Regions from separate parts of the Streptomyces sp. NBC_01296 genome, predicted to be linked through region 1. Evidence: riboswitches for the same ligand, from Rfam matches in the RefSeq annotation. Region 1 holds a riboswitch; the other holds the start of a gene.

Region 1 (7,227 bases):
GTCCCAGCCGACCCGGATCTGCCCGTGTGTCAGGTTCAGTCCAGCGGCGGCCCGTTCCACATCGGGGGCGGGCAGCGCTCCCGCCGGGGCGGGGCGGCCTCCGCCGCCGGCGCCGAGGTTGAGCTCGGCCCAGCGGGCGAGCCGTACGGCATCGGCGAGCGAGGCCCGGGCCCGGTTCGCGAGTTCGGCCGTGGCCGGGGTACCCGCCGGGGGCCGGGAGGCGGTACGGGCGCGTCGGTCGGTCACCGCCTTGCGGGCCGCGGCGACGGAACGCGGGGAGACGAGTCGGAGTCTGGAGTCGCGAGCCAACTGCTCATCAGGCTTTCGGGACGTCACGGAAGCAGTCTCGCCCGTCACCGGCCGAAAGCCCAAACGGAACCAGCCATTATCGGTGGTCGCGGGGAGGACATACGGGGAGAATGCGCCCTCCCTGTCCCGTCCGGCACACGGCCTTCACATAAGAGGGGTGAGAAAGCGCCTCAGGGCTTCCTCGTATCCGGCCGGGTCGGCGTTCCACATCGCCCCGTGCGGGGCTTCGCGGACGGTCCTCAGGGTGACGAGGTCGGGGCGGGCGGCGGCGAGCCGGCGGGAGGGCTCCCAGGGGGCGAGCGCGTCGTCCGGGCCGTGGAAGATCAGGACGGGGACGCGCAGCGCCGCGGGGTCCGCTCCGGGCTCCCGGCGGTCGGCGCGCAGCCCGGCGCTCCCCTCGGCGGCCCGCACCGCGAGCGGCACCAGCGGGGCCGGGGTGCGGCGGGCGGCGACGAGCGCCCGCAGGGTGGCGTGCCAGTCGAGCACCGGCGAGTCCAGCACGAGCCCGGAGATCCGGTCGGCGAGGGCCGAGCGCTCCGCGGCGTACAGGGCCATAGCGGCGCCGGTGGACCAGCCGTGCAGGACGACCCGGCGGGCGCCGTAGCGCAGGGCGTAGCGGATGGCGGCGTCCACGTCCCGCCATTCCGACTCGCCGAGGTGGCCGAGACCGTCCGGTGAGGCAGGGGCGCCGAGGTCGCCGCGGTAGGCGAGGTCGAGGACGGGCATCCGCTGGCGGTGCAGGAAGGGCATGACCACCATCGGGTGCTCGCGGCCGGCACCGAGCCCGTGCACGGTGATCACCCAGGTGTCGCGGGCGGCGGGCACGAACCAGGCGGGCAGCCCGCCGAGCTCGCCGGGGATGTCCACGTCGGCATGGTCGAGCCCGAGGGCGGTGCGGGGGTTGCCCGCATGGACCTGGGGGGTGAGGGCGACCCGGGTGCCGGGCTCGAGGCTGCCGTGGGTGACGGCGAGGAGCCGGCGCACGACGGTGTCCGGGCCGGGCGCGGCTCCCTCGAGGACGGGCCCGACCACGGCGTGCACCCCGGGGGCGGCGAGTCCGTACGTACCGGGGCGCAGGGAGGCCAGCGAGCGGGTCAGCACGATCCGCCCGGAGCCGGCGGAGTGGACGCTGAGCCGGGGCTCGCCGGGCAGGGGGCGGCCGGGCCCGTGCCGCAGGGCGGCGTCGGCGGCGTACCGGCCGGCCGCGACCGCGGCTGCACCGGCACCGACGAGGGAGGTGGCGACGACCGCGGCCGTCGCTGTGGCGGTACGCACGGCTCCAGTGTCGAGGCGGGAGCCCGGGCGGGCCACCTGAGCGGAATGCTCCGCATACCGCCGGGCGGGTCCGGGAAGGGATCGCGCAGCGGCGCGGCGGGGTGCCCGGAGGAGTGATCTAGATCTCTTCCAGGACCCCTCGAGGGCGGATCCAGGGGCCTGTGATCCCCTGCGGATCCTTTCGTTCACCCCGCTTTGACGTGCATTAATCGCGGTATCGGCGGCAAAATCAGGACGAAGGTCCCGATGGCACGACGGGCCAGTACACCGCTCCGCCCGCGTCAGTTCATCTTCCGTTCACTCAGGTTGCCTACGGTCGCCGAGCCACTGACGTCAAACAGAAGCCTGGGTAAATGGAGCACATAACGCTTCTCCTCGGGATCGTGATCATCACCGCTCTCGTGTTCGACTTCACGAACGGTTTCCACGACACAGCCAACGCGATGGCCACCACCATCTCGACCGGCGCCCTCAAGCCCAAGACGGCGGTGGCCATGTCCGCCGTGCTCAACCTCGTCGGCGCGTTCATGTCCGTGGAGGTCGCCAAGACGATCTCCAAGGGCCTGGTCAACGAGGAGGGCATCCAGCCAGAAGTGATCTTCGCCGCCCTGGTCGGCGCGATCCTCTGGAATCTCGTCACCTGGCTGGTCGGACTTCCCTCCAGCTCCTCCCACGCCCTGATGGGCGGCCTGGTCGGCGCGGCCGTCGCCTCTGCCGGCCTCGGCGCCGTCAACGGCGGCACGCTCGTCACCAAGGTGCTGCTCCCCGCGGTCGCCGCGCCGATCGTGGCCGGTGCGGCCGCGATGCTGGCCGCCAAGGTCACGTACAAGCTCGGCGGGAACGTCGGCAAGAAGACCTCCACCAAGGGCTACCGCGCCGGCCAGATCGCCTCGGCCGGTCTCGTCTCCCTCGCGCACGGCACCAACGACGCACAGAAGACGATGGGCATCATCACCCTGGCGCTGGTCGCCGGCGGCGCGCTCGCGCCCGGCTCCAACCCGCCGGTGTGGGTCATCGTCTCGGCCGGCCTGGCCATCGCGCTGGGCACCTCCCTGGGCGGCTGGCGCATCATCCGCACCATGGGCAGCGGCCTGACCGACCTGCAGCCGCAGCAGGGCTTCGCCGCCCAGACCTCGGCCGCCAGCGTCATCCTGGCCTCCTCCAGCCTCGGCTTCTCCCTCTCCACCACCCACGCGTGCTCCGGCGCCGTCATGGGTGCGGGTCTGGGCCGCAAGGGCGGTGTGGTCCGCTGGTCCACCGCCACGCGCATGTTCATCGCCTGGGGCCTGACCCTGCCGGCCGCGGCCGTCGTCGCCTCCGGTGCCGAGCTGGTCATGCGTACCGGTGACCTCGGCGTCGCCGCCGTCGCGCTCTTCCTGGTCGGCTCCTGCGCCGCCATCTGGGTCATCTCCCGCCGCCAGGTCGTCGACCACAGCAACGTCAACGACGTGCAGCCGGACGCGGCCGAGGAGCCGGGCGTCGTCACCACGGCCATGGCCGCCGTCGCCGTCCCGCCGACCGTGGCCGCCGCCGGTACGACCGCCGCGGTGACCGACGCGGACCTGAAGGCCACCATCCCGGCGGCCGCCCCGACCACGCCTGCGGCCCCGGCCGCCGCGGTCTGACCCCGAGAACGACAGAGGAATCCGCAGTATGAAGATCGACTGGGCAGCACTCGGCTCCGTCTTCGGGGTCAGCCTCTCCGCCACCGTCACACTCGTGGCCCTGTTCACCCTGGGCCTGGTGGGCCTCTCCAAGCACGAGACCGCCACCGAGCAGGGCGGCACCGCCACCCTGGCCCGCAGCGGCGCGTACGCCTGCTTCGCGCTCGTCGCGGCGGCCGTGGCGTACGGGATCTACCTGATCGTCAGCTGACCGATTCGGGCACGGCGCACGAAAGCTCCCTCCGGGCTTCCCGGGGGGAGCTTTCCCGTGCCTGGGGCCCGGCGCGGTGACCTGCCTCGCCGCAGGTCAACGGCGAGTTGACGGGCCTTCTCGGTGCGTGGTGGACTGCCCGAGCCAATACGGCGGCATGGAGAGGAAGTCCGGTGCGAATCCGGCGCGGTCCCGCCACTGTCACCGGGGAGCACGCGGCACGTGCGCCCCGGGAGCCAGGAACTCCCACCGCCGGACACGTCGAACCAGGGCGCGGACCCTGAGTGAGGACATACCTGCCACCATGCGTGCCGATCGCGTTTTCGCGTACGGCGCCACGGCGGGCCTGATCGGCGACCGGATCCTCGGAGATCCGCGCCGAGGGCACCCCGTGGCCGCCTTCGGACGAGCAGCCGCCGCCGTCGAAGGCGCCCTGTGGCGCGACGACCGCGCCCGGGGCCTCCTCCACACCCTCGTGTGCGCCGGGGGCGCGGCCGCCGTCGGCGCGCTGGGCGCCCGCGCCGTGCGCTCCCGGCCCGCAGCCGCCCGTATCGCCCTGACCGCAGCGGCCACCTGGGCCGTCGTCGGCGGCACCTCCCTGGGCCGCGAGGCCCGCGCCATCGGCGGCGCGCTCGCCGCCGGGGACGCCGAGGTGGCCCGGGAGCGGCTGCCGCACCTGTGCGGACGCGACCCGCAGGCCCTGGACGAGCAGCAGATGGCCCGCGCCGTCGTGGAGTCGGTCGCCGAGAACACCTCCGACGCGGTGGTCGGGGCCCTGGTGTGGGGCGCCGCCGCCGGTGTCCCCGGGCTGCTGGCCTTCCGCGCCGTGAACACCCTGGACGCGATGGTGGGCCACAAGTCGCCGCGCTACCTGCGCTACGGCTGGGCCTCGGCCCGGCTCGACGACCTCGCGGGCTGGCCGGGCGCCCGGCTGACGGCGTTGGCCGCCGTACTGGCCGGGCCCGACCGGCGGGGGGCCGTACGGGCCTGGCGTGCGGACGCCGCCCGGCACCCGAGCCCGAACGCCGGCCCGGTGGAGGCCTCGTTCGCCGGAGCGCTCGGCGTACGGCTGGGGGGCACGCTGGCGTACGGGGGGCGGGTCGAGCACCGGGCCGTGCTGAACGGCGAGACGGGCCGGCCGGTGCAGGTCGCGGACATCGAACGGGCGGTGCGGCTGTCGCGGCAGGTGACGTGGCTGGCGCTGGGAGCGTGTGTGGCACTGCGCTGTGCAGTGTCACGTGTGGCTGGGAGGGGACGCCCGTGAGCGGCGGGAAACTGGGCGGGGGACTCCTCGTCGCCGGTACGACATCGGACGCGGGCAAGAGCGTGGTCACGGCGGGCATCTGCCGCTGGCTGGCCCGGCAGGGCGTGAAGGTGGCGCCGTTCAAGGCGCAGAACATGTCGCTGAACTCGTTCGTCACGCGCGGGGGCGCCGAGATCGGGCGGGCGCAGGCGATGCAGGCGCAGGCGGCGTGCGTGGAGCCGACGGCGCTGATGAACCCGGTGCTGCTCAAGCCCGGCAGCGACCGCAGCAGCCAGGTGGTGCTGCTGGGCAAGCCGGTGGGCGAGATGAGCGCCCGCGGCTACCACGGCGGGCGGCAGGAACAGCTTCTCGGGGTCGTCACGGACTGTCTGGAGCAACTGCGGGGCACGTATGACGCCGTGATCTGCGAGGGGGCGGGCAGTCCGGCCGAGATCAACCTGCGCCGGACCGACATCGTGAACATGGGCATCGCGCGGGCCGCGCGGTTCCCGGTGGTCGTGGTCGGGGACATCGACCGGGGCGGGGTCTTCGCCTCGTTCTTCGGGACGACGGCGCTGCTTTCACCGCAGGACCAGTCGCTGATCGCCGGCTACATGGTGAACAAGTTCCGCGGCGACGTGTCGCTGCTGGAGCCGGGCATGGAGATGCTGCGTTCGCTCACCGGCCGGGCCACGTACGGCGTGCTGCCGTTCCGGCACGGGCTGGGCATCGACGAGGAGGACGGGCTCCGGGTCTCCCTGCGGGGCGCGGTGCGCGAGTCGGTCGTGGCGCCGCCGGTCGGCGAGGACGTCCTGCGGGTCGCGGTGTGCGCGGTGCCGCTGATGTCGAACTTCACGGACGTCGACGCGCTCGCGGCGGAGCCGGGGGTCGTGGTGCGGTTCGTGGACCGGGCCGAGGAGCTGGTCGACGCGGACCTGGTGGTGGTCCCGGGCACCCGGGGCACGGTGAAGGCGCTGGAGTGGCTGCGCGAGCGCGGCCTCGCCGATGCGCTGGCGCGGCGGGCCGCGGAGGGCCGGCCGGTCCTGGGCATCTGCGGCGGCTTCCAGGTGCTCGGCGAGCACATCGAGGACGAGGTCGAATCCAGGGCGGGCTCGGTGGACGGGCTCGGCCTGCTGCCGGTGCGGATCCGCTTCGAGCGGGAGAAGACCCTGGCGCGGCCGGAGGGTGCGGCGCTGGGCGAGCCGGTGACGGGCTACGAGATCCACCACGGGGTGGCCGAGGTCCTGGGAGGGGAGGCGTTCATCTCTGATGACCATGGACGCAGTCTGGAAGGCTGCCGGGTCGGGTCGGTGTGGGGCACCCACTGGCACGGCTCGCTGGAGTCGGACGGCTTCCGCCGGGCGTTCCTCCGTGAGGTGGCCGCGGCCGCCGGGCGCCGCTTCGTCCCGTCCCCGGACACGTCGTTCGGCGCTCTCCGGGAGGAACAGCTGGACCTGCTGGGCGACCTGATCGCCGAGCACGCGGACACCGACGCCCTGCTCCGCCTGATCGAGACCGGAGCCCCGTCGGGCCTCCCGTTCCTCCCCCCGGGCGCCCCGTGACGGCGGCAGCCCCCGGCAGACCCGGACATCGCACCCGGCCCGCGGCCACCACCCCGGACGGCCACACCAGCCCGCGCACGCGTACGCGTTCCCGCACAAGGAGAGGCACCGCATGAGCACGCCCTACCCGTTCACCGCAGTGGTCGGCCAGACCGACCTGCGGCTGGCGCTCCTGCTCAACGCCGTGAGCCCAGCGGTCGGCGGCGTGCTGGTCCGCGGCGAGAAGGGGACCGCCAAGTCCACCGCCGTCCGCGCGCTGTCCGCTCTGCTGCCGCATGTGGACGTCGTTCCCGGCTGCCGGTTCTCCTGCGCTCCCGCCGCCCCCGACCCGGCCTGCCCCGACGGCCCGCACGAGCCCGGCCCGGGCCAGGACCGGCCCGCGCGCATGGTCGAGCTGCCCGTCGGCGCCTCCGAGGACCGCCTCGTCGGGGCCCTCGACATCGAGCGGGCCCTTGCCGAAGGCGTGAAGGCCTTCGAGCCCGGCCTGCTGGCCGACGCGCACCGCGGCATCCTGTACGTCGACGAGGTCAATCTGCTCCACGACCACCTGATCGACCTGCTCCTCGACGCCGCCGCGATGGGCGCCTCGTACGTCGAGCGCGAGGGCGTATCCGTACGCCACGCCGCCCGCTTCCTGCTCGTCGGCACCATGAACCCCGAGGAGGGCGAGCTCCGCCCGCAGCTCCTCGACCGGTTCGGGCTCACCGTCGAGGTGGCGGCCTCCCGCGAGCCCTCCCAGCGCGTCGAGGTGGTGCGCCGCCGGCTCGCGTACGAGGACGACCCGGCCGCCTTCGCCCACCGCTGGGCCGGTGACGAGCAGGACGTCCGCGCCCGCGTCGTGGCCGCCCGGGCCCTGCTCCCGAAGGTCCGCCTCGGCGACGCCTCCCTGCTGCAGATCGCGGCGACCTGCGCCGGCTTCGAGGTCGACGGCATGCGCGCCGACATCGTGATGGCCCGCACCGC
Region 2 (7,227 bases), 4.3 Mb from region 1:
CCACCTCGGACGGCTCCAGTTCACCGAGCGCGAGGATGCGGACCGACTGCTCCGGGCCGCCCACGTCGCGGGCGACCACGACCGGCGTCTGCGGCGAACGCAGCTCCAGCAGCAGCTCCTTGGCCTGGGCGACCTGCCAGGTCCGGCTGCGCGAGCCCGGGTTGTACAGGGCGAGCACCAGGTCGGCCGCGGCAGCGGCGCGCAGCCGCTCCGCGATGACCTCCCACGGCTTGAGCCGGTCCGACAGGGAGATCGTGGCGTAGTCGTGGCCGAGCGGGGCCCCGGCCGCGGCGGCTGCCGCGTTGGCGGCGGTCACCCCCGGCAGGACCCGTACGGGCACGTCCTTGTACTCCGGCTGCCCCGCGACCTCCAGGACGGCGGTGGCCATGGCGAAGACGCCCGGGTCGCCGCCGGAGACCACGACGACCCGCTTGCCGCGGCGGGCGAGGTCGAGCGCGAACTCGGCGCGCTCCGACTCGACCTTGTTGTCGGAGCCGTGCCGGATCTGGCCCGGCTTGACGGGTACGCGGTCCAGGTACGTGGTGTACCCGACGAGCACCTCGGCGTCGGCCAGCGCCCGCCGGGTCTCGGGGGTGAGCCAGAGCGGCCCGGCAGGTCCGGTGCCGACGACGGCGACCTGGCCGGGCCCGGACGGCACACTGCCCGGGTTGCCGATGCGGCTGGGCACGACGGCAACGGCGAAGTACGGGACGCTGTCGGGGTCGGTGTCGGCGAGGACGCCGGTCCGCTCGCCCGCCATGGTGGCGCGCTCGACGTACCGGGCCTCCGGCAGCCGCCCGCTGCCCTCCATGGCCCGGCGCACGGCGGGGAAGGTACGGCCGAGCTTCATCACGACCGCGGAGTCCGTGGCGGCGAGGCGGGCGGTGAGCTCCTCCTCCGGCAGGGTGCCGGGCAGGATCGTCAGCACCTCCTCGCCCTCCACGAGCGGGGTGCCGAGCCGGGCGGCGGCGGCGCTGACCGAGGTCACCCCGGGGATCACCTCGGCCTCGTACCGGTCGGCGAGCCGCTTGTGCATGTGCATGTACGAGCCGTAGAAGAGCGGGTCCCCCTCGGCGAGCACGGCGACGGTCCGGCCGGCCTCCAGGTGCGCGGCCAGCCGGGCGGCGGACTGCTCGTAGAACTCCTCCATCGCCCCCTGGTAGCCGCCGGGGTGGTCGGTGGTCTCGGTGGTGATCGGGTAGACGAGCGGCTCCTCGACGTGGTCCGCGCGCAGGTGCTCGGCGGCGATCGAGCGGGCGATCGAACGGCCGTGGCGGGCGCTGTGGTACGCGACGACATCCGCCTCGGCGATGACCTGGACGGCCCGGAGGGTCATCAGGGAGGGGTCGCCGGGGCCGAGCCCGACGCCGTACAGCTTTCCGGTGCGGGCTGTGGTGCCGGCTGCGCTGCTCATTCTTCCTCGCTCGCGATCGCGTTGACGGCGGCGGCCGCGATGGCGCTGCCGCCGCGCCGGCCGCGCACGATCAGGTGGTCGAGGCCGGACGCGTGGGCGGCGAGCGCGTCCTTGGACTCGGCGGCGCCGATGAAGCCGACCGGGACGCCGATGACGGCGGCGGGGCGCGGGGCGCCCTCCTCGATCATCTCGAGCAGCCGGAACAGCGCGGTCGGCGCGTTGCCGACGGCGATCACGGAGCCCTCCAGCAGGCCGCGGTCGCGCCAGACTTCGAGGGCGGCGGCGCTGCGCGTGGTGCCCATCTTCGCGGCGAGGGCGGGCACGGCCGGGTCGGACAGGGTGCAGATCACCTCGTTGTCGGCGGGCAGCCGCTTGCGGGTGACCCCGCTGGCGACCATCTGCACGTCGCAGAGGATCGGCGCGCCGGCGGTCAGGGCGGCACGCGCGCGCAGCACGACGTCGGCGGTGTAGCCGAGGTCCCGGGGCAGGTCGGTCATTCCGCAGGCGTGGATCATGCGTACCGCGACCTGGGCGACGGAGGCGGGCAGCCCGGAGAGGTCCGCCTCGGCGCGGATCGTGGCAAAGGACTGGCGGTAGATCGCCGCGCCGTCCTTCTCGTACTCGAACACTGTGTACTCGCTCATTTCTTCGCTGCGTCGTGGGAGGTGGTGCGGCGTGCGTCCGCGAGGGCCGCGGGAAGTTCGGAGGTCTGGAGGCCGCGGCGCGGGGTGCGGCCGTCCGCGCAGAGGTCGTACCCGGTGGGGGTGGCGACCACGTCCACCCACGCGGTGCCGCGGGGGTGCCCGCACCGGCGTTCGCATCCGGACCAGTGCACGGGCAGGGGGCCGGTCGCGCGGGTGACGGCGGCCCGCGCGTCGGCGCGTACGTCCGCGAGGGATTTGGCGCAACCGGGGCGCCCCGTACAGGCGGTGACGGACCGCCAGGGGTCGTCGGGGGCGGTGACCAGCCCGGCCCCGGCGAGGGCGGCCAGCGCTCGTGCCGCGGCGTGGGCGGGCACGCCGGGGACGACGACGCCGCGCCAGGGGGTCAGGCGCATGCGGCCCGTGAGGCCGGCCAGCAGGCGCCACTGCGCGGTGGTCAGGCGGCCGAGCGGTGCGAGCACGCTGAGCGCGGCGGTGCCCTCGGGGTCTTCGGGGTCTTCGGGGCCTTGGACGATGCCGGGCTCGGGGGCCGGGGAGCGCCGGGCGTCTTCCCGTACGGGGGAGGCCTCGATCCCGGCGGCAGCCAGCCGCACGCCCAACTCGTCGGGGCGCAGGGCTTGTTCGGCGGGCAGCTCGGCAACCCGCCAGGCCCGGGTACCGGCTTCCCGGACGGCGTCGAGGAAGTACGCGGCGGCCACCAGGGCGGCCCGGGGCGCGTCGGCCGCGGCCACGAGCAGGGCGTCGGCCGGATCGGTCGTCCACAGCAGGGCCCGGTCGGCGTCCCGGGCGACCAGGTTCACATCGGCGGCGAGCGAGGTGACGTCGCCGCGGCCGTCGTCGAGGGCGAACAGGAAGCGGCCGGACAGCCCGGCCGCGGGCGCGCTCGCGCACAGCAGTTGGTCCAGCTCCGCGACCCAGGGCGCCACATCGGGCAGGCCGCTCCGGTCGAGGCCGGTCAGCGGCGAGGCGACGATGTTGCGGACCCGCTCGTGGGTGGGCGCGGGCAGCAGGCCGGCGCGGACGAGCACGGACTGCAGTTCGCCGCCGCAGCCCGCCCCGAGTCCGCGCAGTTGCGCATTGCCGCGGGAGGTGAGGTCGATGTGCCCGTCGCCGAGCCGGTCCGCGGCATCGGCCAGCAGCGCGGCCGCGTCCGCGTCGAGCATTCCGCCGGGCACCCGCACCCGGGCCAGGAACCCGTCGTCCGCGGCGTGCAGCCGCAGCGCACCGGGGCAGGCGTCACCACGGTCGCGTATGACGGGTTCGTCCCGCGGTGCGGCGGACGGGGGCTGGGGCGGCATGGCGGCGAGCATACCCACGATTCCCCCGCCCCGACCTGTGGCCGTCACCACCCGCTCCCTCCGCGCAGCAACGGTGCGCGGGCGGACTCGGCGCTGCGTGGAGCGGGGGCGCGCGGGGGCGCGCGGGGGCGGGGGGGCGGGGGCGGGTCCGCCGGGCGGGCGCCCCGGCGCTGGCCACCCCCACTCCCGGTCAGGGAGATCGCCACCTAAGATGACCAGCGGCGGAGCCACATGGCCCGCCGGGAGGAAGCCCGGTGCGAATCCGGCGCGGTCCCGCCACTGTGAACCCTGCAGAGCAAATCCGCCGGGTGAGTCAGGAACTCCCGCTGTCCTCACTGCCCGGGGCGCGGAAACCCCGAGGAAGGCCTGCCGCCGCATGATCCTGCTGCTGTCGACGTCCGACACCGATCTGCTCAGCGCCCGCGCCGCGGACGGCCCCGTGCCGTACCGGTTCGCGAACCCGTCCCGCCTTCCCCTCGACGACCTGCCCGGGCTGCTCGACGGCGTCGACCTGGTCGTCGTACGCCTCCTCGGCGGCCTGCGCGCCTGGCAGGACGGCCTCGACCTGCTCCTGGCGCCTGCCCAGACCCGCCCGGTGGTGGTCCTCACCGGCGAACAGGCCCCGGACGCCCAGCTGATGGAGGCCTCCACGGTCCCGATCGGCATCGCGGCCGAGGCGCACGGCTACCTAGCCCACGGCGGCCCCGCCAACCTGGACCAGCTGGCCCGGTTCCTCTCCGACACCGTGCTGCTCACCGGCCACGGCTTCGAGCCGCCGGCCGCCGCGCCCACCTGGGGCCCGCTGGAGCGCACGCCGGGGACCACCGAGGGTCCGCGGATCGCCGTGCTGTACTACCGCGCCCACCAGATGAGCGGCAACACCGCCTTCGTGCACGCCCTGTGCGACGCGATCGAGGCCCAGGACGCCCGGGCGCTCCCCCTCTACGTGTCCTCCCTGCGCACCCCGGAGCCGGACCTGATCGCCGCGCTGGAGTCGGCGGACGCGGTCGTCACCACCGTCCTCGCGGCCGGCGGCACCAAGCCCGCCACCGCCTCGGCGGGCGGCGACGACGAGTCGTGGGACGCGGGTGCGCTGGCCGCGCTCGGCGTCCCGATCCTGCAGGCCCTGTGCCTGACCGGCTCGCGCAGCGCCTGGGAGGAGAACGACGAGGGCCTGTCCCCGCTCGACGCCGCGACGCAGGTCGCCGTGCCCGAGTTCGACGGCCGCCTGATCACCGTCCCGTTCTCCTTCAAGGAGCTCGACGAGGACGGCCTGCCCGCGTACGTCGCCGACCCCGAGCGGGCCGCCCGCGTCGCCGGCATCGCCGTCCGGCACGCCCGGCTGCGCCACATCGAGCGCCGCGACAAGAAGATCGCGCTCGTCCTCTCCGCGTACCCCACCAAGCACTCCCGCATCGGCAACGCGGTCGGCCTCGACACCCCGGCCAGCGCCGTGGAGCTGCTGCGCACGCTCATCGCGGGCGGCTACGACTTCGGCCCCGTCGAGGAGATCCCGGGCCTGGTCTCCGGCGACGGCGACGAGCTGATCCGCGCCCTGATCGAGGCCGGCGGCCACGACCAGGACTGGCTGACCGAGGAGCAGCTGGCCCGCAACCCGGTCCGGATCCCGGCCGCCGACTACAAGCGGTGGTTCGCCGAGCTCCCGGCCGAACTGCAGGGCAGCGTCAACGAACACTGGGGCGAGGCCCCGGGCAACATGTTCGTGGACCGCTCGGCCAACCCGGAGGGCGACATCGTGCTCGCGGCCCTGCGCCGCGGGAACCTCCTCATCCTGATCCAGCCGCCGCGCGGTTTCGGCGAGAACCCGATCGCGATCTACCACGACCCGGACCTGCCGCCCTCGCACCACTACCTGGCCGCGTACCGCTGGATCCAGGCGCGCGCGGAGGACGGCGGTTTCGGCGCCGACGCGATGATCCACCTGGGCAAGCACGGCAACCTGGAGTGGCTGCCGGGCAAGAACGCCGGCCTGTCCGCGGCCTGCGCGCCCGACGCCGCGCTCGGCGATCTGCCGCTGATCTACCCGTTCCTGGTCAACGACCCGGGCGAGGGCACCCAGGCCAAGCGCCGCGTGCACGCCACCCTGGTCGACCACCTGGTGCCGCCGATGGCGCGCGCGGAGTCGTACGGGGACATCGCGCGCCTGGAGCAGCACCTGGACGAGTACGCCCAGATCTCGGCGATGGACCCGGCCAAGCTGCCGGCCATCCGCGCCCAGATCTGGACCCTGATCCAGGCCGCGAAGCTCCACCACGACCTCGGTCTGGAGGAGCGCCCGGACGACGAGGGCTTCGACGACTTCCTGCTGCACGTCGACGGCTGGCTGTGCGAGGTCAAGGACGCCCAGATCCGGGACGGCCTGCACGTCCTGGGCGGCGCCCCGACCGGCGAGGCCCGGGTCAACCTGGTCCTCGCCATCCTGCGCGCCCGTCAGATCTGGGGCGGTACCACGGCCCTGCCCGGCCTGCGCGAGGCGCTCGGCCTGGACGAGTCCGCGGCCACCCGTACGACCGCCGACGAGGCGGAGGCGGCGGCCCGCGCGCTGGTACAGGCGATGGAGGACGCGAACTGGGCCCCGGAGGCGGTGGCTTCGGTCGCCGCCGGTTACGCGGCGGACGTGGCGGCCGTCCTGGACTTCGCGGCCCGCGAGGTGGTCCCGCGGCTGGCCGGCACGACCGACGAGATCGCGCACGTGGTGAGCGCGCTGGACGGCGCCTTCGTCCCGGCGGGCCCCTCGGGTTCCCCGCTGCGCGGCCTGGTCAACGTCCTCCCGACGGGCCGCAACTTCTACTCGGTCGACCCCAAGGCCGTCCCGTCCCGCCTCGCGTGGGAGACGGGCCAGGCCCTGGCCGACTCCCTCCTCACCCGCTACCGCACGGACAACGGCGAGTGGCCCGCCTCGGTCGGCCTGTCCCTGTGGGGCACGAGCGCGATGCGCACCTCGGGCGACGACGTGGCCGAGGCGCTGGCCCTGCTGGGCATCCGCCCGGTGTGGGACGAGGCCTCGCGCCGCGTCACCGGCCTGGAGCCGATCCCGCTCGAGGAGCTGGGCCGCCCGCGCATCGACGTCACGCTGCGCATCTCGGGCTTCTTCCGGGACGCGTTCCCGCACGTGATCGGCCTGCTGGACGACGCGGTACGGCTGGCTGCGGGGCTGGACGAGCCCGCCTCGGAGAACTTCATCCGGGCCCACGCCCAGGCGGACCTGGCGGAGCACGGTGACGAGCGGCGCGCGACGACCCGTATCTTCGGCTCGCGCCCCGGCACGTACGGCGCCGGCATCCTCCAGCTGATCGACTCCCGCGACTGGCGTACGGACGCCGACCTCGCGGAGGTCTACACGGTGTGGGGCGGCTACGCGTACGGCCGCGGCCTGGAGGGCCGCCCGGCCCGCGCCGAGATGGAGACCGCGTACAAGCGGATCACGGTGGCCGCGAAGAACACGGACACCCGCGAGCACGACATCGCCGACTCGGACGACTACTTCCAGTACCACGGCGGCATGGTGGCCACGGTCCGCGCCCTGCGCGGCACGGCCCCGGAGGCGTACATCGGCGACTCCACCCGCCCGGAGACGGTCAAGACCCGCACCCTGGTCGAGGAGACGTCCCGCGTCTTCCGCGCCCGCGTGGTCAACCCCAAGTGGATCGAGGCGATGCGCCGCCACGGCTACAAGGGCGCGTTCGAGCTGGCGGCGACCGTGGACTACCTCTTCGGCTACGACGCCACGACGGGCGTGGTCGCGGACTGGATGTACGACAAGCTCACGGAAACGTACGTCCTGGACCCGACGAACCGCGCCTTCCTCGAGGAGGCCAACCCCTGGGCCCTG

What was found. Region 1 has a riboswitch for cobalamin ahead of OG299_RS29465 (cobalamin biosynthesis protein). Riboswitches for the same ligand answer to the same signal wherever they lie in the genome.
Region 2: it holds a riboswitch for cobalamin, as region 1 does, so the genes downstream of both, cobN (cobaltochelatase subunit CobN) here and OG299_RS29465 (cobalamin biosynthesis protein) in region 1, are expected to answer to the same signal.

The regions. Positions count from the first base shown of each region.
Region 1 is NZ_CP130720.1:6,468,099-6,475,325, reverse strand. It holds gene OG299_RS29485 (hypothetical protein) at 1-336, opposite strand, end outside; gene OG299_RS29480 (alpha/beta hydrolase family protein) at 454-1,584, opposite strand; gene OG299_RS29475 (inorganic phosphate transporter) at 1,938-3,209, shown strand; gene OG299_RS29470 (hypothetical protein) at 3,238-3,459, shown strand; cobalamin riboswitch at 3,574-3,724, shown strand; gene OG299_RS29465 (cobalamin biosynthesis protein) at 3,764-4,723, shown strand; gene OG299_RS29460 (cobyric acid synthase) at 4,735-6,264, shown strand; gene OG299_RS29455 (putative cobaltochelatase) at 6,377-7,227, shown strand, end outside.
Region 2 is NZ_CP130720.1:2,147,411-2,154,637, forward strand. It holds gene OG299_RS09990 (precorrin-2 C(20)-methyltransferase) at 1-1,414, opposite strand, end outside; gene OG299_RS09995 (precorrin-8X methylmutase) at 1,411-2,058, opposite strand; gene cobG (precorrin-3B synthase) at 2,055-3,374, opposite strand; cobalamin riboswitch at 3,578-3,717, shown strand; gene cobN (cobaltochelatase subunit CobN) at 3,751-7,227, shown strand, end outside.